3 regions of the Enterovirga sp. CN4-39 genome follow, and region 3 is predicted to be linked to each of the others. Evidence: predicted binding sites of a transcription regulator. Region 3 holds the regulator's gene; each other region holds the start of a gene.
The links. Region 3 encodes LexA, which represses DNA repair genes until DNA is damaged. Its sites were predicted from a motif close to TGTTCNNNNTGTGTTCNG; they were not measured.
Positions count from the first base shown of each region.

Region 1: uvrA (excinuclease ABC subunit UvrA) is a predicted target of LexA. The motif match lies at 7,649-7,666, and genes of this name have one in related genera.
Region 2: dinB (DNA polymerase IV) is a predicted target of LexA. The motif match lies at 7,325-7,342, and genes of this name have one in related genera.

Region 1 is NZ_JBMSEF010000003.1:306,019-316,586, forward strand. It holds gene ACO2SS_RS08095 (dihydrodipicolinate synthase family protein) at 1-817, shown strand, start outside; gene ACO2SS_RS08100 (zinc-binding alcohol dehydrogenase family protein) at 881-1,900, shown strand; gene ACO2SS_RS08105 (dipeptidase) at 1,995-3,050, shown strand; gene ACO2SS_RS08110 (arylsulfatase) at 3,359-5,773, opposite strand; gene ACO2SS_RS08115 (class I SAM-dependent methyltransferase) at 6,483-7,448, shown strand; gene uvrA (excinuclease ABC subunit UvrA) at 7,761-10,568, shown strand, end outside.
Region 2 is NZ_JBMSEF010000034.1:3,363-13,930, reverse strand. It holds gene ACO2SS_RS27590 (antibiotic biosynthesis monooxygenase family protein) at 1-74, shown strand, start outside; gene hutX (heme utilization cystosolic carrier protein HutX) at 71-619, shown strand; partial or broken gene ACO2SS_RS27580 (5'-3' exonuclease) at 884-1,642, shown strand; gene ACO2SS_RS27575 (exodeoxyribonuclease III) at 1,799-2,569, shown strand; gene ACO2SS_RS27570 (IclR family transcriptional regulator domain-containing protein) at 2,895-3,665, opposite strand; gene ACO2SS_RS27565 (MaoC family dehydratase) at 3,751-4,221, shown strand; gene ACO2SS_RS27560 (MaoC family dehydratase) at 4,229-4,672, shown strand; gene ACO2SS_RS27555 (class I adenylate-forming enzyme family protein) at 4,672-6,192, shown strand; gene ACO2SS_RS27550 (Bug family tripartite tricarboxylate transporter substrate binding protein) at 6,226-7,200, shown strand; gene dinB (DNA polymerase IV) at 7,362-8,492, shown strand; gene ACO2SS_RS27540 (DUF763 domain-containing protein) at 8,489-9,760, shown strand; gene ACO2SS_RS27535 (cobalamin-binding protein) at 9,833-10,568, shown strand, end outside.
Region 3 is NZ_JBMSEF010000001.1:37,942-48,509, forward strand. It holds gene ACO2SS_RS00180 (LpxI family protein) at 1-280, shown strand, start outside; gene lpxB (lipid-A-disaccharide synthase) at 280-1,446, shown strand; gene ACO2SS_RS00190 (Uma2 family endonuclease) at 1,447-2,010, opposite strand; gene gltA (citrate synthase) at 2,082-3,368, opposite strand; gene gltX (glutamate--tRNA ligase) at 3,503-4,963, opposite strand; gene ACO2SS_RS00205 (ComEC/Rec2 family competence protein) at 5,148-7,472, shown strand; gene lexA (transcriptional repressor LexA) at 7,473-8,174, opposite strand; gene ACO2SS_RS00215 (DUF1007 family protein) at 8,319-8,963, shown strand; gene ACO2SS_RS00220 (nickel/cobalt transporter) at 8,954-10,051, shown strand; gene ACO2SS_RS00225 (MFS transporter) at 10,055-10,568, opposite strand, start outside.

The DNA of each region.
Region 1 (10,568 bases), on a different contig from region 3:
CGCCGCACTGCTGGAGCGCCTCGCCACCGAAAAGGTCGACTCGGTCGGGCTGCTCGGCAGCACCGGCTCCTACATGCACCTGTCGCGCGAGGAGCGCCGGCGGGCGGTGCAGGTGGCCGCCGAGGTTCTGAAGCGCCGCGTCCCGCTCGTCGTCAGCGTCGGCGCGATGCGGACCGACGAGGCGCAGGCGCTCGCCCGCGACGCGGAGGCGGCCGGAGCCGACGGGCTCCTCCTCGCGCCCGTCTCCTACACGCCGCTCAAGGACGAGGAGGTGTTCCGCCACTACGAGGCCGTGGCGGGCGCGACCGGGCTGCCGCTCTGCATCTACAACAACCCCTCCACGACACACTTCACTTTCTCGAACGAGCTGATCGCCCGCCTGGCGCGGGTGCCGAACATCGCGGCGGTGAAGAACACCGGCCTGCCCGCAGCCGAGATGCCCGCCGCGCACGAGGCGCTGCGCATGCTCCTCCCGCCCGATTTCGCGATCGGCTATAGCGGCGACTGGAACGCGGGCGGCGCGATCCTGGCGGGCGGGGTCGCCTGGTACAGCGTCGTCGGCGGCCTCCTGCCCGGGCCGGCCTTGAAGCTGACCCGCGCCGCGCAGGCGGGCGACGCCGCCGAGGTCGCGCGGATCAACGGCCTGTTCGAGCCGCTCTGGGCGCTGTTCCGGGAGCTGTCGAGCTATCGCGTGGTCCATGCCGGCGCCAAGGCGCTCGGGCTGACGAAGGCCGACCCGCCGCTGCCGATCCTGCCGCTCGCGGAGGCGGATACCCGGCGCGCCATGGAGGCGATCGAGGCCGTGCAGGCGATCTGACAGGCATCCTTGCGCCCCGTCCGGGGAGAGGGCATCTGGCTCCGGTAGGATACGGAGCCCGCCATGCGTGCCGTCGGTTACCAGAAGTCTCTGCCCATCACGGACGAGAACGCGCTCGTCGATATCGAACTGCCCGATCCCACCCCGACGGGCCGCGACCTTCTCGTCGAGGTGCGGGCCGTGTCCGTGAACCCGGTCGACACCAAGGTGCGCAAGCGCGCCGCCGCCGAGCCGGGCGAGTGGAAGGTGCTGGGCTTCGATGCCGTCGGCACCGTCCGGGCGGTCGGGCCGGAGGCCAGCCTGTTCAAGCCGGGCGACGAGGTCTTCTACGCCGGCGCGATCAACCGGCCGGGCAGCAATTCCGAGCTCCATCTCGTGGACGAGCGCATCGTCGGCCGGAAGCCCGCCTCGCTCAGCTGGGCCGAGGCCGCCGCCCTGCCGCTGACCTCCATCACGGCCTGGGAGATGCTGTTCGACCAGCTCGACATCCGGCGTCCCGTCGCGGGCGCGGCCTCGCCGCTCCTCGTCATCGGCGGGGCAGGGGGCGTGAGCTCGATCGCCGTCCAGCTCGCCCGGCAGCTGACCGACCTCACCGTCATCGGGACGGCCTCCCGGCCGGAATCGCGCGAATGGGTGAAGAACCTCGGCGCGCACCACGTGGTCGACCATTCGAAGCCGCTCGCGGCCGAGGTGGAGGCGCTCGGGATCGGCGCGCCGGGCTTTGTCTTCTCCACCACCCAGACCGACAAGCACCTCCCGGATATCCCGAAGCTGATCGCCCCGTTCGGCCGCTTCGGGCTGATCGACGATCCCGGCCCGCTCGACGTCAGCATCTTCAAGCAGAAATGCGTCTCGACGCATTGGGAATTCATGTTCACGCGCCCGGTGTTCCAGACCCCGGACATGGCCGAGCAGGGCAAGCTCCTGAACGAGGTCTCCCGCCTCGTCGATGCCGGCACGCTGAAGACGACGCTCGGCGAGACCTACGGCACCATCAACGCCGCCAACCTCCGCCGCGCCCACGCCCTGATCGAAAGCGGCAAGGCGAAGGGCAAGGTGGTGCTGGAAGGTTTCGGGGCCTGAGGGGGACGGCAACCTCTGCCTGGCCGGCGCATGACGCTCGCCAGGTGTCCTCGACGTGTTCCGGTGCATGCGGATGCACTAGGAAGCATCCCGCATGACCGACCCCATCCCGATCTTCGACGGCCATAACGACGCCCTGCTTCGCCTCCACCGCGACGGATTGGAGGGGGCCGAGCAGCGCTTTCTGAAGGGGGAGCCGCGCGGCCACCTCGACCTTCCGCGTGCCAGCGCGGGTGGCTTCGCCGGCGGGCTGTTCGCCTTCTATGTACCGTCCCGGTCGGGTCTCGACTTCAAGGCGCTGAGCGGGGAGGGCTATGCGATCCCGCTCCCCCCGGGCGTCAGCGAGACCGACGCCCGGACCACCGTCGTCGAGAAGGCCTCGATCGTCCTGCGGATGGAGCGGCTGTCCGGCGGCGCCGTGTCGATCTGCCGGACGACGGAGGAGGTGCGCGCGGCGATGGCGCGGGGCTCGCTCGCGGTCGTCATGCACCTCGAAGGCGCAGAGGCGATCGATCCGGGGCTGCGCACGCTCGACGTGCTGCATGCCGTCGGCCTGCGCTCGCTCGGGCCGGTCTGGAGCCGCGACAACATCTTCGGCGGCGGCGTGCCGATGCGCTTCCCGTCGTCGCCCGATATCGGGCCGGGGCTGACCGAGCTCGGCTTCGAGCTCGTCCGCGCCTGCAACCGGCTGCGGATCCTGGTCGACCTGTCGCACCTCACCGACAAGGGATTCTGGGACGTGGCGAGGACCACCGATGCGCCGCTCGTGGCCACCCACTCGAACGTGCACGCGATCTCGCCCAGCTCCCGGAACCTGACCGACCGCCAGCTCGACGCCATTCGCGAGAGCGACGGCATGGTCGGCGTGAACTTCGCCACGAGCTTCCTGCGCCCCGACGGGCAGATGCGGGCCGACACCGATCTCGACATAGTGATCCGCCACTTCGACGTCCTGATTGAGCGGATCGGCGAGACCCGCGTCGGCTTCGGGTCCGACTACGATGGCGCCGTGGTGCCGAGCGCGATCAGGTCTTCGGCCGACCTGCAGCGACTGGTCACCGCGATGCGAGCCCGTGGCTACGACGAGCCGCTGCTCCGAAAGCTCGGCCACGAGAACTGGCTCCGCGTCCTGGAGCGCACGATCGGGTAGAGCCGGCCTCGGTAAACTCCCGGCGGGGAAGTGCGGCGAGGGCTCGGTCCGATCGTCCGAGTTGGGTGGTAAGCGGAAGCCTTCTCGCTCGTTCACTCAGGTCCGGATCACGCCTTAAGCGGAAAGCCTCACCGGTCCTCTTTCCGGACAAGGGAGCCGGCGCCAAGAAGTCGGGGGGAAGCCCGTCTTCAGGTCGGGATTTCGCGCCAAGGCACCGTTGGGGAGTTCCACTCGCACTCACCCACGCGACACGGCTAGGCTTAGGCGGTGCCATGCCTACGTCGATGAACTGTGGTCGATCAACGCAGTCAATTGTGTGCTGCGTTGGCGCGCGCGTGCTGGATCGTCTGCTGATCGCTGCTCGTAAGCTGCGCTGGTCCAAGCTTGAAGGTGAGCTTGTTGAGCGTGCCGGTCAGGCGGAACGGCAACTGGTAGTCCCTGTCGTCGACGGGCGTGCGGCTGTCGACGCCCACGTCGAACGTTTCATCGATGGTCAGGAGGAACGGGGCTGTGTGCGGCAGCTTGTTCGTGGCGACTTCCTTGTCATCCACTTTGAGAACGCCGGTGCCGCCTTTGCCGAAGCCGGGACCGTCGTATGTGAAATCTAACACGATGGTGTGCTTGCCCGGTGTCAGCGCCTGCTGGCCTTCCCAGCGGAAGCGTCCAAGATCAAGGAAGTTGTAGGTGAAGACCGGCTTGCTCTTGAGCAGGTACAGGCCGTAGCCGCCGAAACGGCCTCCCATCGTGACGATCATCCCGTCGCCGCCGCTCTGGGGAACGTCCACTTCGGCCGTGATGGTGTAGGACTTGTTCAAGATGTCGGGCGCGTCGCTGTAGGGCACGCCGGAGAGTTCACCCGAGTAGGTGAAAGTGCTCCTCCCCGCCGTCGCGCTCGGCCTCGGCGTGACGATACGCTGCAGAACCGAGTTGTCCAGCGGGAGCACATTGTATTTTGTCGCTTCCACCAGGAAAAGATCCTGCAACTCGCGCAGCTTTTCGGGCCGCTTGGCAGCAAGATCGTTATACTCGGAGTAGTCCTCGGCGAGATTATAGAGTTCCCACTTGTACCCATTGACGATGTCCGTGGGTAGCTTGACCGTACCGAGGAGCCAAGGTGGCGCAGGCGGTGTCGTCGCAGCGATCCAGCCGTCGTGGTAGAGCGCCCGGTTCGCAAACATCTCGAAATACTGTGTTTTGCGAGTCGACTGCGCGTCGCCGTTCGCCTTGTCGAAGGTGTAGCCCATGCTCACACCTTCGATCGGCTTTTGCGCGATGCCGTTGACCATCAACGGCGCCGGGATCCCGGCCGCTTCCAGAATGGTCGGCACGATGTCGATAAGATGATGGAATTGGGTGCGGATGGCCCCGGTATCTTTGATGCGGGCCGGCCAGGATATCGCCATGCCCTGCCGGGTGCCGCCGAAATGGGACGCCACCTGCTTGGTCCACTTGAAGGGCGTATCGAATGCCCACGACCATGCCACCGACATGTGCGGATAGGTCGTGGCCGAGCCCCACGCATCGTAGTGTTTCATCTGCTCGGCGATCGGCAGATCGAGGATGCCGTTGTAGGCGGTATACTGGTTGAATGTCCCGCGCGTCGTGCCTTCCGCGCTCGTGCCGTTATCGCCGCTGATGTAGATGATCAGGGTGTTGTCGAGCTTACCCATGTCCTCGACCGCCTGGATGACGCGGCCGATTTCATAGTCGGTGTAGGCTGTGTAGCCGGCAAATACCTCCGCCTGGCGCGCGAACAGCTTCTTCTCGTCGGGCGAGAGCGTGTCCCACTTTGGCAGTTCGTCCGGCCACGGCGTGAGCTGTGTATTCGCCGGAATGACCCCGAGCTGCTTCTGGTTGGCAAAAATCTGCTCGCGCATGGCATTCCAGCCCATGTCGAACTTGCCCCTAAACTTGTCGCTCCACTCCTTCTTCGGCTGGTGGGGTGAGTGGCTGCCGCCGGGGACGTAGTAGACAAGGAACGGCTTGTCGGGCGCGCTCGCGTTGAGCTGCCGCATATGGCTGATAGCCTCATCCGCCATATCGGTGATGAGGTTGTAGTCGGGCTTACCGACAAAGGGGAAAATCTGCGTCGTGTTCTGGTACAGCCACGGATTCCACTGGTCCGTCTCGCCGCCCATAAAGCCGTAGAAATAGTCGAAGCCCATCCCGCTCGGCCACTGTTCAAACGGACCGGCGGCGCTGATCTGATAGCTCGGCGTGTTGTGGTTCTTGCCGAACCAGGAGGTTGCGTAACCGTTCTGCTTGAGAATGTTGCCGATGGTGGCGTTGTCCGGCCCGATGACGGAATCGTAGCCGGGATAACCAGTGGACTGCTCGGAAATGATACCGAATCCGACCGAGTGGTGATTGCGCCCGGTGATAAGCGCGGCCCGCGAGGGGGAGCACAGCGAGGTCGAATGCATCTGCGTATATCGCAGCCCCGCGTTGGCAATGCGATCCATGGCTGGTGTCGGGATCACGCCGCCGAACGTACCCGAAACGCCGTAGCCCTGATCGTCGGTCATGATCAAAAGCACATTTGGCGCGCCCTTCGGCGGGACTACCTGCGGCTGCCAATATGGCTTCGACTGGTCGGCCTGCAAGTTGATCTCGCCGCCGAACTTCGGCGGTGGCGGCGGCAGATACTTTCCATCGATGGTAGTGGTCGCGCTGGGCGATCCCGGCGTTCCGCCGATTGTCTGGGCGTGGGCAGCTGTGACCATCAAAGCAAATGAAGCACAGCCGACGAATACATTTGAGGTGAACTGACGGAGCTGACACTGGATAAGCATCTGACCGTCTCCTGCATCATGTAGCCGGCGCGCTGTGCTGCCCAAGATCAGCGTCGCAATTGCGCGCCGCCTTGGTCACTGCCGAACACTCCAGGATCCTCGGTGAGGAGAGCAACTCTCGTCGAGCTGACTTGCGTACGGCATAAGATGGTGATGCGTCCTTGCTTGATCCGGTGGGACGCTCAGCTATGCCTCGGCTCGCAATGATCAGCCGCTCCGCCGTTTTGCTCTGGGCATGCCCCACTTGGGTGGGAGCAGCCAAATGGGCGAAGTCCGCTTCCGCACGTCACTGCGAAGCGGTCCTTCCGCCTCGGGCCAAATTCGGACTTAGTGGCAGGCCCGGCTCAATGTCCGACAAGGGGTCGGGCGCGGAAGCTCCCCACTTCCGAGAAGGGGCGCGAAGCAGTCGCGACCGGCCTGATCTTAAGCCGCCCGACAGACTGAAGTGAGGACGGTGATTGCGGCGGCCGGAGCCACCTCGCCGAGCCCAGGCGTGACGGGTGAGCTTCCTTCGCCGGTCCGTATAGCGCAACCTCCGGCCGGGTAGGGCGGCCATCGGCCGGGCGGGTATTCGCCGAGCGCTCCGGCTGGAGGCTTGCGCCAACCCGTCGTCGATCGGGTCGGCCCTGGAGGGCATCGCATGACGACCCCACTCTGCCCCGTCACGGGCGAACCAGCGATCCGCCGCGTGCAATGGGTGAGCGCGCGCCTGCTCGCCGATCTCTGGCGCTACACGCTGCGGGTCGATGCACGCCCGAGCTTCCGGGGAACGAAGCGTTTCGGTCTCTGGGAGTCACCGACGGGTCTCTACTTCTTCGATCCCATGCGGCAGGGGGATGCTGGCTTCTACACGACCCTGTACAGCCGTCTGAGCGACCGCTACTACCCGCGCGAAGGACACCCCCGCGCCGAGTTCCGGCTGGCCGCCCGCCACGTCGCGCCGGGCGACCGCGTGCTTGACGTTGGCTGCGGCTTCGGCGCCTTCCGCTACGAGGTGCGCCACGCCGAATACACGGGGCTGGACCCACACTTCTCCGGCGAGCCCGGCGCATCCTGGGCCAGGGTCGAGAGCTTGGACGACCACCTGCGAACGCATGCCGGCGAGTACGACCTCGTCACCGCCTTCCAGGTGCTGGAGCACGTCGACCAGCCGGTCGCGATGGCACGCGCGATGATGCGCGCGGTGCGGCCAGGGGGCACCGTGATCATCGGCGTGCCGCACGTGCCGGCGGCGCACACCCGAATTCCGAACTATCTGATCAACGCTGTGCCGCATCACCTCACGTGGTGGACGAAGGCGGCGCTGGAGGCGCTCGCGTCGCGCGTCGGTCTGGTTTCTCCCGAGGTCGAGATCACGCCCTGGACCGACGTCGACGCCATTGTCTACTGGATGGAGCGCTGCTCACCGGTGAAATGCCGCGATGTGCACTATCGCCATTCCTGGGCATGGCACGCCTCGGCACTGGTTGGCTTCGTGGGTGGGCTCGCCATGGGGAAGCTCAAGCCGCAGCCGTTCCGCCCCGATGACGAAGGCGCGTCACTGCTGCTGCTGGCTCGCAAACCTGTGCAGCCAGCACCTGGTACAAATATGCGCCGCAGAAAGTAGGCGACGAGGACCTGCTGGAGGTTACCGTTGAAGACAGCGGTTCCGAGCCGCTGTCGATCTGCCGCCGTGCTCAGAGGTCGGCTACGTGTCCGGAAGCGGCTCTTCGCCCGCGAAGCGCCGCATTCCCGAGGCGGGCCGGGAGCGGCCCCGACGACCAGTCGACTGCCGAGCGATGCGTCCTGCGCCGCTCCGATTGCTCGTGTACCCGATTTGTTCTAGCCTGATTCCGCCTCAGCCTTTGCCGATCGGCGGGGCAGTGACTACATCCCGGGTCTCACACGACATCGCGGGCTCCAAGCCCGCCGGATAAAGATGGCACGCCTCGACGATCTCTTCGACCGTGTCGCCGCCGAACGCGTGATCGCGGTCCGGGGCGCGCGGGAGCACAATCTCAAGAATGTCGACCTGACCATCCCGAAGGACAGGCTGGTCGTCTTCACGGGCCTGTCCGGTAGCGGCAAGAGCTCGCTCGCCTTCGACACGATCTATGCCGAGGGCCAGCGCCGCTATGTCGAGTCGCTCTCGGCCTATGCGCGCCAGTTCCTGGAGATGATGCAGAAGCCGGATGTCGACCAGATCGACGGGCTCTCGCCGGCGATCTCCATCGAGCAGAAGACGACCTCGAAGAACCCACGCTCGACCGTCGGCACCGTCACGGAGATCTACGACTACATGCGCCTCCTCTGGGCGCGGGTAGGGGTGCCGTATTCCCCCGCCACGGGGCTGCCGATCGAGAGCCAGACGGTCAGCCAGATGGTGGACCGCATCCTCGCCCTGCCGGAGAAGACGCGGCTCTACCTGCTCGCGCCGGTCGTGCGCGACCGCAAGGGCGAGTACCGCAAGGAGATCGCCGAGTTCCAGAAGAAGGGGTTCCAGCGCCTCAAGATCGACGGCGAGTACTACCCGATCGACGAGGCGCCGGCCCTCGACAAGAAGTTCAAGCACGACATCGACGTGGTGATCGACCGGCTGGTGGTGCGGCCCGACATGGCGGCGCGCCTGGCGGATTCGCTGGAGACGGCGCTCGAGATGGCGGACGGGATCGCCATCGTCGAGTACGCCGACCTCGCCGAGGGCGAGACCGAGCCGCGCCGCATCACCTTCTCGTCCAAGTTCGCCTGCCCGGTCTCGGGCTTCACCATCCCGGAGATCGAGCCGCGGCTCTTCTCCTTCAACTCGCCGACGGGCGCCTGCCCCGCTTGCGCGGGCATCGGCTCGGAGATGCGGATCGATCCGAGCCTCGTCGTGCCGAACGGCGAGCTCACCCTGAAGCGCGGCGCCATAGCGCCCTGGGCCAAGTCGACCTCGCCCTATTACGGCCAGACGCTCGACGCGCTGGCGAAGCATTACGGCTTCTCCGTCGCGTCCAAGTGGAACGCGCTGCCCGAGAAGGTCCGCGACGTGATCCTCTACGGCTCCAGGGGCGAGCCGGTGCGCATGGCCTATAATGACGGCCTGCGCTCCTACGAGGTTAACAAGCCCTTCGAGGGCGTGATCACCAACCTCGAGCGCCGCTACAAGGAGACGGAGAGCGACTGGGCGCGGGACGAGATCTCGCGCTTCATGTCGGAGACGCCGTGCCAGGTCTGCGGCGGCAAGCGGCTGAAGCCGGAGGCGCTGGCCGTGAAGGTCGACGGCCGCGACATCGCGGAATCGACCGCGCTCTCCATCAAGGAGGCCGTCGCCTGGGCCAACGGCCTGCCCGACCGGCTCACCCCGAAGCAGAACGAGATCGCCTATCGCATCCTGAAGGAGATCCGCGAGCGGCTGACCTTCCTGCAGGATGTCGGGCTCGAATACCTGACGCTCTCCCGCAACTCGGGCACCCTGTCCGGCGGCGAGAGCCAGCGCATCCGCCTCGCCTCGCAGATCGGCTCCGGCCTCTCGGGCGTGCTCTACGTGCTCGACGAGCCGTCGATCGGCCTGCACCAGCGCGACAACGAGCGCCTGCTCGGCACCCTGAAGCGGCTTCGCGACCTCGGCAACACCGTCATCGTCGTCGAGCACGACGAGGACGCGATCCGCGAGGCGGATTACGTCGTCGATGTGGGGCCTGGCGCCGGCATCCATGGCGGCGAGATCGTCAGCGAGGGCACACCCGCGCACATCATGGCGGACCCCGCCTCGCTCACCGGCAAGTACCTCACGGGCGAGCTGACGGTGCCGGTCCCGCCGAAGCGCCGGCGCTACGACAAGGCGCGCACGATCAAGGTCGTGGGCGCCCGCGGCAACAACCTGAAGGACGTGACGGCGGAGCTCCCGCTCGGCACCTTCACGGTGGTGGCGGGCGTGTCGGGCGGCGGCAAGTCCACCCTCGTCATCGACACGCTCTACCGGGCCGTCGCGCGGCGCCTCAACAACGCGGCCGAGCACCCGGCCCCGCATGACCGCATCGAGGGGCTGGAGCATATCGACAAGGTCATCGACATCGACCAGTCGCCGATCGGCCGCACGCCGCGCTCGAACCCGGCCACCTATATCGGCGCCTTCACGCCCATCCGCGACTGGTATGCCGGCCTGCCGGAGGCGAAGGCGCGCGGCTACGGTCCTGGTAGGTTCAGCTTCAACGTCAAAGGAGGCCGCTGCGAGGCCTGCGCGGGCGACGGCCTGATCAAGATCGAGATGCACTTCCTGCCGGACGTCTACGTCACCTGCGACGTCTGCAAGGGCAAGCGCTACGACCGCGAGACCCTGGAGGTGAAGTTCCGCGACAAGTCGATCGCGGACGTGCTCGACATGACGGTCGAGGAGGCGACGGAGCTGTTCAAGGCCGTCCCGACCATCCGCGAGAAGCTGGCGACGCTCTGCCGGGTTGGCCTCGGCTATGTCCATGTCGGCCAGCAGGCCACGACGCTCTCGGGCGGCGAGGCGCAGCGGGTGAAGCTCGCCAAGGAGCTGTCCAAGCGCTCCACCGGCCGCACGCTCTACATCCTGGACGAGCCGACCACCGGCCTGCATTTCCACGACGTGGCGAAGCTCATGGAACTGCTGCACGAGCTCGCCGACCAGGGCAATTCCGTCGTCGTGATCGAGCACAACCTGGAGGTCATCAAGACGGCCGACTGGGTGATCGACATGGGCCCGGAGGGCGGCGACGGCGGCGGCACCATCGTGGCCCAG
Region 2 (10,568 bases), on a different contig from region 3:
GCCATCCGCAATTCGAGGGCTTCGAGGTCGTCCAGACGCTCGCGCGCACGGCATCCGTCCAGGCTGCGGAGTGAGCGCCTCGACTGCCCTCGCGCCCGGAGCGAAGGACCCTGCGAGCCGGGTTCGTGCCGCGCTTGCGGCCGCGCCCGACGGCGTCCTGGAGGAGATCGCCCGCCGGGAGGATGTCCCGTACCGGGCGGTGCTCGACGCTCTCGGACCCGAGCAGGTCACGGCCGTCCCGGGCGACAGCTTCGAGATGGTCTGGAGCGAGCTCGCCGGGTGGGAGGGCGAGATCACGTTCATCGTCCACACGGCCGACGGCGTGTTCGAGACGCGCGGTCGGCTGCCGCTCGGCAGCCACGGCCGCGGCTACTTCAACATCCACGGCGACAGCCCAATCGGCGGCCACATCCGGGCCGACCGCTGCGCCGCCATCTATTTCGTGGACAGGCCGTTCTTCGGGCGGCGTTCCTGCTCGGTCCAGTTCGTGAACCGGGATGGCGGGGCAATGTTCAAGATCTTCGTCGGCCGGAACGAAGCCCGGGACCTCAATCGCGAGCAACTTGCCAGATTCGAGTCTATGTTCCGCCGCTTCGCAGCAGCGGTCCAGCAGGCTTGAGTGACAACTCACTCAGCAGGGCAGGGTAGGCCCAGGGGCGTCCGAGCACATCCGGAGTTGGCAGCTGAGTACCGAGGCTAGGCCGACCAAGGACCGGTACAACGAGAGGTGCGCAGCCGAGAAGATCCACTTCGCGACCCCCAAGCATTCAGCCGTGATTTCACCAGGAGCAGCCCTTCCGCTATTGTCCACACAGAACCTAGCGACGTCCGACGGCGGCCTGGGCAGTCGTGAGTTCCCCTTCATGCAGGCCGGGTCGAAGCGGTGGTTCGCTCACAACGTGATCAAACATCGGATGCGGCCCGGGGCCGACGTCCTCTCCTGATCATAGACGGGGACTCGTTCGCCCATCGCGCCTACCACGGTCTGCCGAAGACTATCCGCCGCGCCGCCAACAAGGGTGGCGGCGCAATCGTCGGCTTCGCCAATATGCTTCTGCGCTTCTACGCCGAGGAGCGGCCGAGAGCTGTTGTGGTCGGCTGGGACACGCTGGAGGCACCGACCTACCGGAGCCGCGCCTTTCCGGCCTACCAGTCCGGCCGCCATTTCGATGACGAGCTGGTCGAGCAGCTTGCTCTCTTGCCGGACTTCGTCGCCGCCTGTGGCTTCGCGAACGCCAAGGCCGCTGGATACGAGGCTGATGACTTTCTTGCCGCTGCCGTTCGGCGGGAAGAGCGCAAGGGCGGTCTGTCGCTGGTCGCGAGCGGCGATCGCGATGCGTTCCAACTCGCCTCGGAGCTGACCACCATCCTGCATCCGGTGCGCGCCGGCGAAATGGCCCGGATCGGACCAGCTGAGGTGCGCGAGCGGTATGGCGTCGATCCCGGTCAGGTGCCGGACTTCATCGCGCTGCGAGGCGACGCCTCCGACAAGCTTCCGGGCGCGCGCGGGATTGGGGCAAAGACGGCCGCGAGCCTGCTGCGACGGGCAGGCAGCCTGGAGGCGCTTCTCTCCAAAGGCCGCTTCGCCGATCAGGCAGCCGATCTTCGATTGTTCCGCCAGATCGCCACGATGGACGCCGAAGCGCCGCTGCCGCCCATACGAGATCAGAAGCCGACCTGGGAAAGAGCAGCCAGGCTCGCATCAGAGTGGGGGCTCCATCGGCTCGCCGAGCGGCTGGAGGGACTGGGCAAGGAGACACGTCCGAGGATGAGGCCGCCAGTCCCGGCACGAACGCAGCTGCGGATCGCCACCTTCAACATCAACAACGTCAATCGGCGCTTGGCGAACCTCCTGGCTTGGCTTGCGAAGGAGAAGCCGGACGTTGTCTGCCTCCAGGAGCTCAAGGCCGAGAACGACGACTTCCCTGCGGGCGCGATCAAGGCCGCCGGCTACAAGGCCGTCTGGACCGGCCAGCGCTCCTGGAACGGAGTGGCAATCCTGGCGCGGGACGCCGAGCCGGTCCTTACCCGCACCGAGCTTCCGGGCGATCCGGAAGACAAGCAAGCCCGCTACATCGAAGCCGCCGTCCGCGGCGTGATCGTCGCCTCCATCTACCTGCCCAACGGAAACCCGCAGCCTGGACCCAAATTCACCTACAAGCTCGCCTGGTTCGAACGCCTGATCGCTCATGCGGCCACGCTGCTCGCGGCGGGGGTGCCGGTGGTGCTTGCGGGTGATTACAACGTGGTCCCGACCGACCAGGACATCTACGCGACCCGCTCGTACGCAAAGAACGCGCTGCTGCAACCCGAACCTCGCGAGGCGTACCGTCGGCTGCTCGACCAGGGCTGGACGGATGCCTTACGGGAGCTTCATCCCAGCGAGCCCATGTTCACGTTCTGGGACTACAAGCGGGATCGCTGGTCGCGTGACGCCGGACTGCGGCTCGATCATCTGCTCGTCAGTCCAGATCTGAAACCTCGCCTGAGTAGGGCTGGTGTGGACCGCTGGATCCGGGGCGAGCCTGACGCCAGCGATCACGCTCCAGCCTGGATCGAGCTGAGTTGAGGCTGATTGAGCTGTCTAAGCTCACTCCCGCTTCGCGCCGATAGTGTTGAAAAAGTCGGGGCTGCTCGGGGAAGTCAGAGCGACCGGCGTATGAAATAGAACGAACATGCTATTCTGACACGCGCAGAGCACCCAAAGCAGGGGATTGTTCTCTTTGGTGAGGCGCTCAGCCGGTCCTTGATGGCGGTCAGCGAGCTCGATCCGACTTTTTCAACACTATCCGCAGGAACGGACATTGGGTTCTTACCGGAAATCGGACCTTCAGCTGCCAGCGCAACACAGAAACACAACGAATGCGCCTCGGGCCTGTGGCCATAGGGCGAGTTTAGTCCCCGCCGGGCGACCGCAGGCGCATCTCCTGAGCGGCACGGCGGAGCGGAACTAGGAAGCGTTCCTTTGCGACTGCCTCGGTCAGGCTGCCTGAGATGGTGTTGACGCTGATTGCAGCGAGGAGGCGGCCTTTGCCGTCTCGGACGGGCACCGCAAGTCCGCAGATCGCCGGATCGAGCTCGCCGTCCACCCACGCGAAGCCGGACTGCGCAACCTTCGCGAGTTCTGCCCTCAGCGTCTCCGGATCCGAGATCGTGCGATCGGTGCGCTTCGTCAGCTCGGCTGCGGTGAGATAGGCGTCCAAACTCGCTTGCGTCTGCCCCGCCAGAAGGACTCGTCCGAGCGAGACCAGATGCGCCGGAAGACGGCTTCCAATGCCGAGGTTGCCCGCCAGGATGCGGCGTGCCGGCGCACGCAGGATGTAGACGATCTCAGTCCCGTCCAGAACCGCAAGCGCACATGACTCGGCGAGCTCGTTCCGGAGATCCTCGAGCACGGCCTGTGCATGACCCCAGAATGGCAGGGTGCTCAGATAAGACATGCCGAGACCCAGCGCGCGGGGCCTCAGGCTGTAATAGCGGCCGGAGAGTTCGCAGTAGCCGAGCGACACGAGCGTCGCGAGCACGCGTCGTGCAGTGGCGCGGTTGAGCTCCGTCGCGAATGCAACCTCTGCCAAAGTGTGTCGTCCTGGCGGGCGGCCTAGTGCCTCGACTGCCGCAAGGCCGCGCGCAAGCGCGCGCACATATCCGTCGCTCTCTTTTGTCACTCAGCCTCCTTGCCAAGGATCGGGACCCCTGCCAGTTTGTGCGCACAACGATCGCTTTGTTCGCTAGGCGAACGGGAGGTAGCGCGTGGGGCAGGAATTTGCAACGGACTTTTGGGCGGATGCTGCAGCTCGGAAAGTCTGGGACGACATCGTCCCGGGCGAGCCAAGGGCCACGATCCCGTACGTGCTCACGCTCGACGCGATCCAGAAGTATTGCCGCTCTGTGGGAGAGGATCATCCGCTCTATTTCGATGAAGATTACGCCAGCAAGACGCGGTACGGCGGCATCATCGCGCCACCCTCGATACACATTTTGCTGATGTTCGCCTGCACGCCGACGGACGACTGGATGCGCAGTCCCGGTACTGTGAACGCGGGTCAGTCGTGGAGCTATGCCCAGCCTGCTCGGCCGGGCGACACGATCACGCTTCAGGCGCGCGCACTCGACAAGTTCATCAAGCGAGAGCGCCTGTTCGTCATCCACGACAACGTCTTCTTCAACCAGCACGGCCGGGTGATCTGCTCCGGGCGCGGCTGGACCATCCGGCCGCAGTGAGGACACCATGAGCGCGACATTCGAAGAGCTGGAACCCGGATTTCGGCTGGATGGGCCGATTTTTGCCGTCTCACGCGAAAGCATCAGGGAGTTTTGCGAAGCATCGTTGGACTTCAACCCCCTCCACCTCGACGACAATTACATGCAGGGGAATTTCGGCCGCACGAATTTCGGCGGCATCATTATGCACGGCATGAACAATTTCGGGCTGATAACCCGAATGCTCACTGACTGGGCGTATGATGTGGGCGCCGAGCACCGCCGCCTCGAGACCCGCTGGGTAAGGCCTGTCAAGCCAGGCGACACCATCCAGCCCGTCGGCACGCTGAAACGGAAGCTGGTCACGGCGAAGTCGCGATGGGTCACTATCGACGTCGAGGTCCGAAACCAGCGCGGCGAGACAGTTGCGACCGGCGAAGCGGCTCTCGAGTTCCCGTTCGGCGCGGCCTGATGATCCTCGGGCGATCACTCGCGAGGAACGCCCGGCTGTTTGCGGACAGGCCGGCGATCCTCGACGAGACCGGCTCCGCGATCACGCATGCGGCGTTCGCGGATCGTGTCTGGAGACTGGCCGACAGTCTCCAGACGCTCGGGCTGCGAAAGGGTGACCGGGTGGCGGTGCTCGCGCGCAACAGCCCGGACTATCTCGTCGCGCACTACGCTCTAGGTGCCGCGGGCATCTGGATGGTACCGATCAACACGGCCTTGAAGGCGCATGACGTGGAATACCGTCTCGCGCACGCCGAGGTGCAGGGACTGTTCGTTTCGTCCGAGCACATCCTCACCATAGCGGACCTTACGGCGGAGACCACGGCTAGGCTGCAAGGCCGCGTTATCCTGATGGACGGTGTCGCGCCAGGCCTTCACAGCCTAGAGGAACTCGTCGACGCCGGTGGAGCAACTCCGCCGGACGTTTCGATCTCCCCGGAAGACACGCTCTATATCGGCTACACGTCGGGGACCACGGGCACGCCAAAGGGCGCGCTCGTCTCTCACCGGGCTATCGTCTGCGGGTTCCTCTACAAGGCCCTCGCGTACGGCCTCACCAGCGCCGACGTGACCCTCAACCCGGGGCCCTATTGGCATTCCGCTCCGCGAGACTTCGCTGCTCTCGCCATCTACCTCGGCGGCACCTCCATCGTGCCTGTACGCTTCGATGCAGCCGGCTACCTGCAACTGGTCGAGAGGCACGGGGTCACGAACTCCTTTCTTGTTCCGACGATGATTCAAAGGCTGACAGCCTCGGACGAGTTGAGGGTCCGTGACCTGACCAGCCTCCGGCACGTGATCAGCGGCGGAGCACCGCTTCCAAGCGCCGTTAAGGAGAGGTTCCTCGCCGCGTGCGGAGACGTACTCACCGAGTTTTACGGGGCGACCGAGACACGGATTGTCACGACGATCTCCGCTCGGGAGCTCGGTCAACGCGAGCGATCCGTCGGACGCCCGGTGCACGATGTCGAGCTGCAGGTCCTGGCCGCGTCCGGCGCTCCGGTTCCAGCGGGCGACGTGGGCGAAGTCTATATTCGTGGTCCCGGACTGTTCTCGGGATATTGGCGCGAGCCCGAGCGCACCGCAGCCGCGCATCGGGGCGAATGGTTCAGCCTCGGCGACATGGGGCGGCTGGACGCAGACGGGTACCTCTACCTCGTCGATCGCAAGCAGGACATGATCATCTCGGGAGGAGAGAACATCTTCCCGAACGACATCGAGGAATGCCTCGAGCGCCATGCGTCCGTGCGGGAAGCCGCCGTCGTCGGCGCACCGGATGATCAATGGGGCGAGGTTATCGTGGCGTATGTGGTGCCCGCGGTAGTCGATCCGGATCCCGAAGAGCTGACGATGTTCTGCGTCGAAAGGCTGCCCAACTACATGAAGCCCCGCCGCTTCGTGTTTTGCGAAACGCTGCCGCGCAATCCCACGGGTAAACTCCTTCGACGAGAGTTGCGGGAGCGCGAGCGAGCCTGCGCGTAACAAACCCACAACCAGACCGTTAGGGAGGAAGACATGAAGGTGTTCGGCATTGCGCTCGGGTGCGCGCTCGGCTTCACTGCGTCGCTCGCGTCTGTAGTCGCCGCAGAGAAGTATCCTGCTGCGATGATCCGCATCATCGTGCCCTTCCCGGCGGGGGGCACGACGGACATCCTCGCTCGCCACGTCGCCCAGGCGCTCGGGGACAAGCTCAAGGTCAACACCATCGTCGAGAACAGGCCTGGGGCGAGCGGGATCGTCGGATCCGAAGCTGTGGCGAAAGCTGCGCCCGACGGCGGAACGCTCCTCGTGGCTGCAACTCACCACGTGATCAACCCGACGCTGTACCGGAAGCTGCCGTACGACACCCGCAAGGACTTCGCACCGGTTGCGCTTCTCGCAACCGTTCCGAACGCACTCGTGGTTCACCCAGGCGTTCCGGCGAAGACAGTCGCGGACCTCATTGCGCTGGCCAAAAAGGATCCCGGGAAGCTGTCGTTCGGATCGACCGGCGTCGGCGGAGCGAACCACCTAGCGGGCGAGATGTTCAAGCTCGCGACGGGGACGGATATCCTTCATGTGCCCTATCGCGGCGCGGCGCCAGCCATGAATGATCTCCTCGGCGGACACATCCCGATGATGTTCGACTCGCTTCCGACCGTCTTGCCCGTAGCGTCGAACGGCGATCTTCGGGTGCTCGGTGTGACCAGCCTCGCGCGCGCTAAGTCGCTGCCGGACGTCCCAACGCTGGACGAGGCTGGCGTGAAAGGCTTCGAGGCAATGGCTTGGTTCGGGATGTACATGTCCGCCGGCTCGGCCCCGGGAGAGCCTCGCCAGCAACTCGTCGCCGCGGTCCAGGAGATCCTCGCCAGCGACGCGATCAAGGACGCCTTCTCCAAGCTTGGCGTGGAACCGGGAACCCTCTTCGGCGACAAGTTCGGCGGCTATGTCGAGTCCGAGATCAACAAATGGGGGGGCGTCGTGAAAAGTGCGCAGGTCCCGCTTCAGTAGGAAGCAGGCTGTCTCCATGACGCGCCAACGACAGACATCAGGTGCTTGCCTGGAAGCAGACGTGCTCCGGCGAGGCTCATCGGGCGACTGCCTGAGGCTTACGGCCGAGACCTGGGCATTCGCACGTTCACTGTCCGTTCTGCCTGCGCTATGACTACCGAATGGATGGGCCGACTCGGAAGATCATCCACGTCGACATGGACGCGTTCTATGCTTCGGTGGAGCAGCGGGACGATCCCGCGCTGCGTGGCCGGCCGGTCGCCGTGGGTCATGGTTCTGCTAGAGGCGTAGTTGCCGCAGCGAGCTATGAGGCGCGCCGGTTTGGCGTCAGGTCAGCGCTGCCTTCCCTCACGGCGCTTCGTCGATGCCCTGAGCTCGTGTTCGTGGCGCCGCGCTTCGATGTGTATCGGGCCGTATCGCAGCAGATCCACCGCATCTTTGCGGATTACACGCCGCTAATCCAGCCGCTCTCGCTCGATGAGGCGTATCTCGACGTCACGGATAACCTGCGCGGCATTCCGACGGCGTGGGCCACAGCGAAGGAAATTCGTGCCCGTATTATGAGTGAAGTCGGCCTAACCGCCTCCGCGGGCATCTCCTACAACAAGTTCCTAGCCAAGCTGGCTTCGGATCACCGCAAACCGAACGGGCAATTCGCGGTCACTCCCGAGATGGGCCAGGGTTTCGTCGAGACGTTGCCGATCGAGCGATTCCATGGTGTCGGCCCGGTCACCGCGGCCAGGATGAAACGACTCGGGATCGAGACCGGCGCAGACCTCCGGTCGAAGTCGATCGAATTCCTGCAAAGGCACTTTGGCAGCTCGGCGGATTGGTACCACGCGGTTGCACGAGGCGAGGATCACAGGCCTGTCAATCCGGATCGGGTGCGCAAGTCCTCAGGCTCGGAAACCACTTTTCCGCGCGACCTCACGGAGCCTGCGGAGATCGAAGCTGGCGTGTTGCGGATGGCCGACGACGTATGGACCTGGTGTGAGAGGGCTCGGTCTTTCGGCCGAACTGTGACCGTGAAGGTGAAGTTTGCCGACTTCCGGCTGATTACCAGGAGCCGAAGCCACCCAAAGCCGGTCTGCGAACAAGCGCAGCTGAACCAGGTAAGCCTCGATCTCATTCGCTCCATCTTCCCGGTCCAGAAAGGGATCCGGCTTGTCGGGGTGACAATGTCCAACTTCGAGCAGGCTGCCGATCGGGAAGCCAGCGGCCTGCCCCTGCTTCGATCGGCGATGTGCGCTGCAAACACTTGCGCTCCGGTGTTTGCGGGAACCGGCCCATGACGCGGCGTTCAGGCAGCGCCGACCTGCCGCTGCACGGCGGACGCGTCCCGGCCTGGCTCGGTCAGCGTATGTCCAGATTGGGCGCAGTTATCGTCCAAGCAATCGTCCTTGAGTACGGGCGTGACGAGTTGCTCCGCCGGCTAGCCCACCCGTTCTGGTTCCAGTCGTTCGGGGCCGTGATGGGGATGGACTGGCACTCGTCCGGGATCACCACCAGCGTCCTCGGGGCGCTCAAACGCGGGTTAACGCCTTTATCGGACGAACTCGGCCTGCATGTCTGCGGCGGTCGTGGCAAGCACAGCCGCGCGACGCCGGGCGAGCTAGTGACAGTGGGCGAGCGCGTCGGCCTGGACGGGGCCGCCCTCGCCAGGGCGAGCCGGCTCGTCGCCAAGGTCGACAGCGCTGCTGTCCAGGACGGGTTCGACCTTTACCTGCACGGGTTCATCGTTGCCGATGACGGGCGCTGGGTCGTGGTGCAGCAGGGGATGAACGGCGAGCGGCGCCAGGCGCGGCGCTACCATTGGCTGTCCGAAGGACTCGAGAGCTTCGTGGACGCACCGCACGCCGCGATCGAGGGTCAGGGGCAAGGCATCATCGTCAACTTGGCCGACTGCCGCGCCAGCGTCTCGCGCGGCCGGCAGCTTGATATGCTGGGTGACTTGGGCCCGGATGGCATCTCGCGCGAGCTCGCCCGTATCGAGAATGGGAAAGTTCCGGCGCAAGCAGAGGCGCAGCCACTCTTACCGCATCTGATTATGCCAGGGCATCATGACGTCCGGCCGGAGGACGTGGTTGCCCGGCGGCTGCACGGAGCCCTTGCGGCGGCAGCCGATCGTGGGCCCAAGGACTTTGCCGAATTGTTGCTGGTGCCGGGAATTGGGGCCCGCTCCGTGCGGGCGCTCGCGATGGTGGCGGAGGTGGTGCACGGCGCGCCGTGCCGGTTCAGCGACCCCGGGCGTTTCTCCCTCGCGCATGGCGGCAAAGACCGACACCCGTTTCCGGTACCTACGCGAGTCTACGACCGGACGATCGAAGTTATGAAGTCGGCCGTGCGCAAGGCAAAGCTTGGGAACGAAGAGGAACTGGGGGCCATCCGGCGCCTGGACGAGCAGGCCCGGCGGCTGGAGCGGGCCGCCACGAGTTGCCCTTCTGTCGGGGCAGTGATCGCGGAGGAGCGCGCCCGGTCCCATGAATACGGCGGGCGGAGTGTGTTCGGCTGGGAGCCGCCCTTGGACACGTCCGGCGAGACGGCCCAAAATGGCTCGTGATTGGAGCTGAGGTTCCGGCGTCAGGGCAGGCTGCCTCGCACTGGGCCTCGTGGCCAGTTATTTAGCGGACTCATGCGACTGTTCCCTCCCAGCCGGATCGTTTGCCTCACGGAGGAGACGGTCGAGACCCTGTATCTGCTCGGCGAAGACCACCGCATCGTTGGTGTGTCCGGCTACGCGGTACGGCCGCCTCGGGTTCGCAAGGAGAAGCCCCGCGTGTCGGCCTTCACGTCGGCCAACATCCCGAAGATCCTCGCGCTTGAGCCGGACCTCGTGCTCACCTTTTCCGACCTGCAGGCGACGATCGTTGCCGATCTGGTCCGGGCAGGCATTGCGGTCCACGCCTTCAACCAACGCACTCTTGCCGGCATCCTCGCCATGATCCGGACACTCGGCGCGCTGGTCGGCGCCGGCGAGAAGGCCGAAGCTCTGGCCGCGGGATTTGAGCGGCGGATTGAGGACATTCGGGGGACATCGGCGGGCCACCCGCGGCCGCGCGTCTTCTTCGAGGAATGGGACGACCCGCTCATCAGCGGCATTGGCTGGGTCTCGGAGCTAATCGAGGTCGCCGGCGGGGAGGACGTGTTCGGGCACCTGCGTGAAGCGGGCGCTGCCCGCGACCGCATCGTGCTACCCGACCAGGTCATCGCCGCTGCCCCGGACCTCATCCTCGCATCGTGGTGTGGGAAAAAGGTCGTGCCCGAGCGGATCAGAGCCAGGCCAGGCTGGGACGCCGTCCCGGCCGTGCGCAACGGGCGGATCGTCGAGATCAAGTCCCCTCTCATTCTGCAACCCGGACCGGCCGCGC
Region 3 (10,568 bases):
GACGGACGGGATGCTCGCCCGCGTGCGGGGGCTGCGCAGGGCAGCACCCTGGCGTCGTCCCGAGCGGGGCGGCGTGCTCGTGAAGGCCCCGAAGCAGGGACAGGACCTGCGCGTGGATCTCCCCGCCATCGGGCCCCGCACGGTGCGGAACGCGGCCCGGGCCGGGCTCCGCGGCATCGCGGTCGCGGCCCGGCATACGGTCGTGCTCGATGCGCAGACCACCCGGAGCGAGGCCGACCGGCTCGGCCTGTTTCTTCTCGGCATCGAGTATCCAGGCTGATGGCGCAGGCGAAGGTCTTCCTGATCGCGGGCGAGGAATCGGGGGACCAGCTCGGTGCGGGCCTGATGCGGGCGCTCAAGCAGCGCCTGGACGGCGTGGCCTTCGCGGGGGTCGGCGGGCGCGCCATGGAGGGCGAGGGGCTCCAGAGCCTGTTTCCGCTCTCCGAGGTCGCCGTGATGGGGATCACGGCGGTGCTTGCGCGGCTGCCCGCGATCTACCGGCGCGGCCTCCAGGTGGTGGATGCCGTCGTCGAGGCGAGCCCGGACGTCCTCGTCGTCATCGACAGCCCGGAATTCACCCACGCGGTCGCCCGCCGGGTGCGGCGCAGGCTGCCCAACCTGCCGATCGTGAACTATGTCAGCCCGAGCGTCTGGGCGTGGCGGCCGGGACGGGCACCGCGGATGCGGGCCTATATCGACCACGTGCTGGCGCTGAAGCCCTTCGAGCCCGCCGCGCATCTCCGGCTCGGAGGACCTCCCTGCACCTATGTCGGCCACCCGCTGGTCGAGCAGCTTGCCAAATTGCGGCCCGCCGAGGGCGAGCGCGCGCCCCTCGCTGCCGAGCCCCTGACCCTGCTCGTGCTGCCGGGCAGCCGGCGATCCGAGATATCGCGCCTGATGGAGCCGTTCGGGCAGGCGCTCGAGATCGTCGCGCGATCGACGCCGCGGCGGCTGGAGGTCATCCTGCCTGCCGTTCCGCATCTCAGGGACGAGATCCGGGCCCGGGCCGCCGGATGGGCCGTGCAGCCGATCCTGGTGGAGGGTGACGAGGCGAAACGCGCCGCCTTCCGACGGGCGAATGCCGCGCTCGCGGCTTCCGGTACCGTGACGCTGGAACTCGCGCTCTCCGGCGTCCCAATGGTCGTCGCCTACAAGGTCTCGAAGGTCGAGGAGCAGCTCAAGCACCTCATCAAGGTGCCCTCGATCGTGCTCGCCAACCTCATCCTGGGCGAGAACGTGGTGCCCGAGCGCGTGCAATGGGACTGCACGCCGGAGAAGCTCGCCGCCGCCCTCCTGCCGCTGCTGTCGGACACGGCCGAGCGCCGGGCGCAGGTGGACGCCTTCGGCCGCCTCGACACGATCATGGAGGCGAATGCGGTCGAGACGCCGTCCGAGCGGGCGGCGAAGATCGTCCTCGCGGAGATCGGGCGCGCCCGGGCGGGCTGATCAGCCCCGGTCCGAGAAGAAGCGCGCGACCGGCAGTGTGAGGCCCGGCGGCTCGAGGCGCAGCACGCCCTCGCGCATGAAGCTGGTCTGGATGCCGCCGTCAGCCCGGCGGGCGTGATGCGTGACGGTGCCGGAGCGCCCGTCGAGGATCAGGTAGTGCCTGACGCTCTCCAGGCGGAGATAGTCCTGGAGCTTGGCGCCGCTGTCGAGCCGATAGGTCGAAGGCGAGGTAACTTCGACGACGATGGTCGGATCCGAGATCTCGACCGTCTCGTCATCGACAAGAGGCCCAAGGCGGACGAGACAATCCGGCTCGTAGACCGTTCGCCCATCGATCCTGACGGCGATGCCGTCGCCGAGTACCTCCCCTGAGACACTCGATTCTCGCATCGCGTCGTTCAGCGCGAGCCATGCCCGCTGCTTGGTCCGGAAGTGCCCCGCCCGTTCCGCCGCCATCGGCACGACCTCGCCGGCAACGAGCTCGTAGCGCTCGCCCTTCGGAAGGTTCACCGCCCAGGCGATGAACTCGTCCGCGTCCATCCGGAGCTTCGTCGGTGCGTTCATCCCGCCCTCCGCGCTGCGGCGGAAGAGTAGCGCGGGGTTGCGCGGGCGGTCCAGCCGCCCGCGTCTGCCGATCAGCTGCGCTGGCCGATCGGCGTGTAGTCGCGGCGCGGCTCGCCGGTATAGAGCTGCCGCGGACGGCCGATCTTCTGGGACGGATCCTCGATCATCTCCATCCACTGGGCGATCCAGCCGACCGTGCGGGCGAGCGCGAAGAGGACGGTGAACATCGAGGTCGGGAAGCCCATCGCCTTCAGGGTGATGCCCGAATAGAAGTCGATGTTCGGATAGAGCTTCTTCTCGATGAAGTACTCGTCCTTCAGGGCGATCTGCTCGAGCTCGAGCGCGACGTCGAGCAGCGGGTCGTCCTTGATGCCGAGCTCGTTCAGGACCTCGTGCGTGGTCCGCTGCATGATGCGGGCGCGCGGGTCGTAGTTCTTGTAGACGCGGTGGCCGAAGCCCATCAGGCGGAACGGATCGTTCTTGTCCTTCGCCTTGGCGACATACTTCGCCACGTTGTCGGGCGTGCCGATCTCCGCGAGCATCTTCAGCGCCGCCTCGTTGGCACCGCCATGCGCGGGCCCCCAGAGGCAGGCGATGCCGGCCGCGATGCAGGCGAAAGGATTGGCACCGGACGAGCCGGCGAGGCGCACGGTCGAGGTCGAGGCGTTCTGCTCGTGATCGGCGTGCAGGATGAAGATGCGGTCGAGCGCCCGGGAGAGCACCGGGTTGACCTTGTACTCCTCGCACGGGACGGCGAAGCACATCTTCAGGAAGTTCGACGTATAGTCGAGCGTGTTGTCCGGATACACGAAGGGCTGGCCGATCGAATACTTGTACGCCATGGCGGCCAGCGTCGGCATCTTCGCGATCATGCGGATCTGCGCGATCATGCGCTGGTGCTCGTCCGAGATGTCGGTCGAGTCGTGGTAGAAGGCCGAGAGCGCGCCGACCGACGCGACCATGATGGCCATCGGGTGGGCATCGCGGCGGAAGCCGTTGAAGAACCGCGTCATCTGGTCGTGCACCATCGTGTGGCGCGTGACGCGGTAGACGAAATCGTCCTTCTGGTTCGCCGTCGGCAGCTCCCCGTAGAGGAGGAGGTAGCAGCTCTCCAGGAAGTCGCCATGCTCGGCGAGCTGCTCGATCGGGTAGCCGCGATAGAGCAGGACGCCCTGATCGCCGTCGATATAGGTGATCTTCGACTCGCAGCTCGCCGTCGACGTGAAGCCCGGATCGTACGTGAAGGCGCCGGTCTGCCCGTAGAGTTTCGAGATGTCGATGACCGAAGGCCCAAGGGTGCCTTCCTTCACCGGGAACTCGACCTTCTTGTCGTCAAGCGTGACCGTGCTGCTGCTCATCGAGCTCGCCTCTTCTTGGGGATCGGGCCCGGGAGAGACGATGCATCTCTCGAGCCACAAGGACGTCCGACGGCTGCCTGCGGCAATCGCCGGACCTCAGGTGACACGCTCGGTATCGGATCGACGAAGCCCGTTCAAGCAGCCCCGACCGCAGCCTGAACAGCAGATGAAGCGGGCGCGCTCTGGGCGTCGAGCCGGGCAAGGCACTCTTCCCGCCCCAGAACGGCCATCACGTCGAAGAGACCGGGCGAGGTCGAGCGGCCCGTCAGCGCGGCCCGGAGGGGCTGCGCGACCTGGCCGAGCTTACAGCCTGTCTCTTCTGCGAAGGCGCGCACGACCGCTTCCAGCGGGGCCTGAGACCAGTCCTCGACCGCCGCGAGCCGAGGCCGCAGCGCGGCGAGACGCTGCCGGGCGGCACCGTCCAGCAGCGAGGCCGCCTTTGCGTCGAGCACCAGGGGCGATTGGGCGTAGAGGTAATAGGCGGCGTCGAGCAGTTCGACCAAAGTCTTCGCCCGCTCCTTGAGGCCGTCCATGGCGGCCTCCAGCTTCGCACGCACGTCCGGCGAGAAGCTGGAGCCGAGACCGCGCGCCGGGCCGAGAGAGGGTAGAAGATCCTCCATGCGGCGGACAAGCTCCGCATTGGAGGCCTGCCGCATGTAGTGGCCGTTCAGGTTCTCGAGCTTGGCGAAGTCGAACCGCGCCGGAGAGCGGCCGATCTGCCCGAGATCGAATGCGGCGACCATCTCCTCGTCCGAGAAGATTTCCTGGTTGCCGTGGCTCCAGCCGAGGCGGACGAGATAGTTGCGCAGGGCCACCGGCAGGAAGCCGAGGTCACGGTAGGCGTCGATGCCGAGCGCGCCGTGCCGCTTCGAGAGCTTCGCGCCGTCGGGCCCGTGGATGAGCGGGATGTGCGCCCATTGCGGCACGTGCCAGCCCAGAGCCTGGTAGATCTGCGTCTGGCGCGCCGCGTTCGTCAGGTGGTCGTCGCCGCGGATGACGTGCGTGACATCCATGTCGTGGTCGTCGACCACCACGGCGAGCATGTAGGTGGGCGTGCCGTCCGAGCGCAGCAGCACGAGGTCGTCGAGGTCCTTGTTCTGCCACACGACCCGGCCCTGGACGTGGTCCTCGACCACCGTCTCGCCCTCGGAGGGAGCGCGCAGCCGGATGACGGGCTTCACGCCCGCGGGAGCGGTTGCGGGATCACGGTCGCGCCAGCGCCCGTCGTAGCGCAGCGGACGGCCCTCGCGGCGCGCGGCCTCGCGCATCTCCTCGAGCTCCTGCTGCGTCGCGTAGCAATGGTAGGCGCGGCCGGAGGCGAGCAGGCTCTCGGCGACCTCCCGGTGCCGGGCCGCCCGCGCGAACTGGTAGACGACGTCCCCGTCCCACGTCAGGCCCAGCCAGGACAGCCCATCGATGATGGCCTGGATGGCGGGCTCGGTCGAACGCTCGCGGTCGGTATCCTCGATGCGCAGGAGCATGCGGCCCCCGAAGCGGCGGGCATAGAGCCAATTGAACAGGGCAGTGCGGGCCCCGCCGATATGGAGGAACCCGGTAGGGGAGGGCGCGAAGCGCGTGACGACCGGAGCGGACATGGGCTCGTCTGTGATGCGGGAGGCCTGCGGCGGCCTCTGCCGGCGCGGAAGGCGGCTCCCTACCACCCGCGGACGCGCGCGTTAAGCCCGCCTTCCGTCGCCGGGTGTGGCGGCTGCCTCCAACCGTCTGGCGTCGCCCACCTGATCCGCTACTCTTCGGGGCGGCATCGCCTTTGGGTCGCGTATGGGGGCAGGGCGCCAGGACGGCGGAGGAGGCCGCGGGACGGGCGCCCGTGCGGCGGCGCTCCCTTTCGGGCGTGCCTGGGCCTGGAACGGGCAGCATCTGGCGCGGAGCTTCGCGGCCGGTCCGGGGTGGATCTCCGCAAGCCTTGCCAGGGAAGCCGATGCGCGCCGGCTCTTCCCGTGGATCGCGGTGTTCTACGGGATCGGGATCGCGCTCGCCTTCGCGGCCGACGGTCCGCTGTCGGTCTGGCCGCCGGCACTCGTCGGGCTCGGCATGGCCGCGACCGCAATCCTGTTTCGCGCGCGGCCCGTGGCGCTCCCGGTCCTGCTCGCGCTGGCGGCGATCGCCTCCGGGTTCGGCATCGCCGCCCTGCGCATCCAGCTTGCCGAGGCGCCCGTGCTCGGGCGCGTCCTGTCGACGAGCTTCGAGGGTTTCGTCGAGAGCGTGGAGGAGCGCCCGGCCGGCGGGCGGCTGCTGATCCGCGTCACGAAGCTCCACCGGGTGGAAGCTGCGGAGCGGCCGAAGCGCCTGCGCGTCAGCGCGCGTTCCCTGGAGGGCGTGGCGCCTGGGGATTACGTCTCGGCGGCCGCGCGCCTCCTGCCGCCGCCGGAGGCGGCACGGCCGGGCGGCTACGACTTCGCCCGGGATACCTATTTCCGCGGGATCGGGGCGGTCGGATCGGTCTCGGGTCGGCTACGCCGGATCGAGGCGCCGCCGGTGGAACGCCCGCTCGATCTGCGCCTCGCCGCCGGGATCGACCGGGCGCGCAATGCGCTGACCGCCCGGATCGCGACGACGATCGGCGGGCAGGCGGGGGCGGTCGCGGCTGCGCTCGTCACCGGCAAGCGGGGGCTGATCGAGGAGGGCACCAACGACATCCTCCGCGCCGCCGGGATCTACCATGTCGTGTCGATCTCTGGCCTGCACATGATGCTGGCGGCAGGCGTGTTCTTCTGGCTCGCCCGGGCCCTGCTCGCGCTCTCGCCCACGCTCGCGCTGACCTGGCCGATCAAGAAGCTCGCCGCCCTTGCCGGGATGGCGGGAGCGGCCGCCTATTGCGTCTTCTCCGGCTCCGAGGTCGCCGCCGAACGCTCGCTCATCATGATCCTGGTCATGCAGGGCGCGATCCTTCTCGACCGGCCGGCGCTGTCGATGCGCAACCTCGCCATCTCGGCGCTGATCGTCCTGACGCTGGAGCCGGAGACGCTGCTCGGGCCGAGCCTCCAGATGTCCTACGCGGCGGTCGCCGGGCTGATCGCGCTGGCGGAGTGGACCCGGCACCGCCGCGGCGCTCCCGAGGGCACCGATCCGCTCGGGCGGGCCCTGTACTGGGCGGGCGCTCTCGTCCTGGGCGTGATCGGCACCACGCTCGTCGCGACGCTCGCCACGGCGCCCTTCTCGGGCTTCCACTTCCAGAACCTGCAGCCATACGGGCTGCTCGGGAACGCCGCCACTCTCCCGCTCGTGTCCTTCCTGGTCATGCCCTGCGCGGTTCTGGGCACGCTCGCCTACCCGTTCGGCCTGGACCGCCCGGTCTGGTGGGCGATGGGGGTTGGGGTCGAGGCGGTTCTCGGGCTGTCCGGATGGGTGGCGTCGCTCGGTGGCGCGAGCGTCACGGTCCCGGCTTTCGGCCATGGAGCGCTGATGCTGCTCGTCGTGGCGCTTCTCTGCGCCACCCTGTTCGTCTCGGGGCTCCGCTGGCTGGCCGTGGCGCCGGCCGCCCTCGGCCTTGTCGCCGCCTTCGGATCGGCGCGCCAGGACGTCTATGTCGCCCGGGACGGCTCGGGAGCCGCGATCCGCGGGCAGGACGGGCGGCTCGTAGTGGTCGGCCGCGTTCCCTCCTTCACGGCGGAGCAATGGCTCAAGGCGGACGGCGACGGGCGGAAGGGGACTGATCCTGCGATCCGCACGGGAGCGCGTTGCGACCCGATCGGCTGCACGGTTCTCCTCTCGGGTGGCCGATACGTCTCCTATCTTGAGGATCGACGCGGCTTCCGCGAGGATTGCCGGCGCGCGGCGATCGTGATCTCCCGCCTGACCTCTCCGGCCGGCTGCGCCGCCTCGATCGTCATCGACCGCGAGCATCTCGCCGGACATGGCGCCACGGCGATCCGGGCCACGGAGACCGGCTTCACGCTCGCGACGGCGCGGCGCCCGGACGAGACCCGGCCCTGGCTGCCCAAAGCCGTCGCCTTCCGAGCTGCAGCCCGAACGCCGAGCTCGGCCGCAAGCTCGTCCCGACCGCCTCCCGCCGACCCGCCGGAGGCAGCGGCGGAGCCGGATCTCCCGCCGGCAGAGGCGCCGGACGGCGATCCCGGCCCGTGATCAGTAGCGCCGGACGAGGCTGACGAGCTTGCCCTGGATCTTCACGCGGTCCGGTCCGAGGACGCGCGTCTCGTAGGCGGGATTCGCAGCCTCGAGCGCGATGGAGGAGCCGCGGCGGCGGAAGCGCTTCAGCGTCGCCTCGTCGTCGTCGATCAGGGCCACGATGATGTCGCCCGTATTCGCCGTGTCCTGGCGCTTGATCACGACGGTGTCGCCGTCGAGGATTCCCGCATCCACCATGGAATCGCCGCGGACCTCGAGCGCGTAATGCTCGCCGCCGCCCAGGAACTCGGGCGAGACGGTGATCGTGTGGGAGCTGTTCTGAATGGCGCTGATGGGCGTGCCGGCCGCAATCCGCCCCATGACGGGGATCTGCATCGCCCGGCTGTCCGACGCAGAGGCGGGGGCGGGAGGCGGGGTCGGTATGCCTCGCGGCTTGCCGAAGCCGCCCTCGACGACGCTCGGCGAGAATTTCGGCCGCGCCATCGGCTCGGGCAGCTTGATCACCTCCAGCGCCCGTGCCCGATTGGGCAGGCGGCGGATGAAGCCGCGCTCCTCGAGCGCCGTGATCAGCCGGTGGATGCCGGATTTCGACTTCAGGTCGAGCGCCTCCTTCATCTCGTCAAAGGATGGCGGCACGCCTGTCTCACGCAGGCGCTCGTGAATGAAGCGAAGCAGCTCGTTCTGCTTGCGGGTCAGCATCGTCACCTCCGCGCGGCGTTCCGACTCGCGCTCGAAACAAAGCAAGAACAAGTTAGCCGTTCCTGCTGTGTTCCACAAGCGTCGCTTTTCAGCCGATTTCGGCCGTTAACCGGGGCGCTTACCTCTGCGCGTCAGCCTCTGAACATGCGATTCGTCAACAGTCTCGGCGCCGGCCTCGTCCTAGCCCTGCTCTCCACCGGGGCGATGGCCCACCCCCATGTCTGGGTGAAGTCGAAGGCCACCATCCTCTACGACGCGACGGGGCGGATCACCGGCATCCGCCATGGCTGGACCTTCGACGAGGCCTATTCGGCCTATGCCGTCCAGGGCTTCGAGAAGGGGCCTGACGGCAAGCTCGCGCCCGACAAGATGAGCGAGCTCGCCAAGATCAACATGGAGGCGCTGGCCGAGCAGGGCTTCTTCACGAACGCCAAGGCGAATGGGAGCAAGCTCTCCTTCGGCGAGCCGGCGAACTACACGACCGCCTTCCAGGACAACGTGCTGACGCTGACCTTCGACCTGCCGCTGCGCAGCCCGGCCAAGGCGGACCGCGCCTTCACGCTGGAGGTCTACGACCCGACCTTCTTCGTCGACTTCTCCATTGCCGAGGGCGACGACGCCGTGAGGCTCGATGGGGCGCCCAGCGGCTGCGCCCTGAAGGTGACGCGGCCGAAGCCGCCCGAGCAGAGCCAGACGCAATCGGTGAGCGAATCCTTCTTCAACGCCCTGAACGCCGCCTCGCAATTCGGCGCGCAATTCGCCTCCCGGGTGCTCGTCGCATGTCCGTGAGCTCGGCCGCGCTTGCGGCAGGCAGGCCGCGCCTGAACCGTCCCGCGCGGCGCGCGCTCGTCATGGCCGCGGCGCTCGCGATCGTGGCGGGGCTGATCGCGCTCCTGGGGCTTCTGGTCGGGGCGGGTGCCGCTCCGCCCGCGCCGGCGCCGAAGAACCCGTTCGGCACGGGCATCCGCGAGGCGGCTCCGGCCGCGACCGGCATCGGCGGCTGGATCCTGGCCGTCCAGTCCGAGTTCTACCGCGGCCTCACGGGCGCGCTCTCCGCCATGAAGCGCGACGGAGCCGCGTTCTGGGGGCTCGCCGGCATCGGCTTCCTGTACGGCGTGTTCCACGCCGCCGGGCCGGGCCACGGCAAGGGCGTGATCTCCGGCTACATCCTGGCGACGAAGCGGACGCTGGCCCGCGGCATCGGGCTGAGCTTCGCGGCCGCCTTCGTGCAGGCAGCGGTCGCGATCGGGCTGGTGGGGATCCTCGCGGCCGTGCTGCGCGCGAGTTCCGCCTCCATCAACGCCGCGGCGGGCGCGATCGAGGTCGCGAGCTTCGGAGCTCTTCTCGTCGTCGGGCTGGCGCTTCTCTGGCGCAAGAGCGCCGCCGTCGTGCCGGCGTCAGCCCATGCCCATCATCACCACCACCATAATGGCCACGGGCACCACGGCCACGTGCACCACGACCATCACCATCACCACGCCCATGGCGAGGCTTGCGGATGCGGCCATTCGCATGGCCCGACGGCAGCCGAGGTCGAGCGCATGGCAGGATGGCGCGAGAGCGTCGGCGTCGTCATCGCGGCCGGCATCAGGCCCTGCTCGGGCGCCATCATCCTTCTGGTCTTCGCGCTGTCCCAGGGGCTCTTCTGGGCCGGGGTCGCCGCCACCTTCGCGATGGCGCTCGGGACGGCGATCACCACGGGTGCGCTCGCCGCGCTGGCGGTGCTTGCGAAGAGCGTCGCGCTTCGCCTCGCCAGCGGCCGGGGAGAGAGCGGCGCGCGCGCCGTCGCCTGGCTCGAGGTGCTGGCGGCGGCCTTCGTGGCCGTCCTCGGCGGGGCGCTGCTGCTGGGGATGTGGGGTTCGGGCCTCGCGAGCTGAACCTCACTCGGCCGGGACGGCCTTCGCCTCCCACAGCTCCGGTTTCAGCTCCTCGGGCCGGTGGGGGAAGAAGAAGGCGCAGCCGAGCGTGATGAGGGCGCAGGCGGCGAGGACGAGCGTGACGGCGGTCAGGTTGCCGGTGCGCTCATGCAGGAAGGCGACGAGCGGAGCGGCGGCCGCGCTCCCGAGGAAGCCGACGAAGAAGCGCACCGAATACATCTTTGCCCGCAGCGCAGGCGAGATGTAGCGCGCCGTCATCGTCTCGTTCACGGTCACCTGGCCGAAGATGACGGCCGCCGCGATCCCGGCGAGCGGCAGCACGAGCCAGCCCTGCGCGAAGGAGAGCGCCGCGAGGGCGGGTGCCAGGATCATGGCCAGCGGCATGAACAGCCGCCGCAGCGTCGTGCGGTCGATCAGCCGGCCGACGCTGAACTGGGTGATCGCGCCGCAGATCGTGACCAGGAAGGCGAGGGTGCCGATGAGCGGCAGCAGCGTGGCGTCGCCCGCGAGGCGCTCC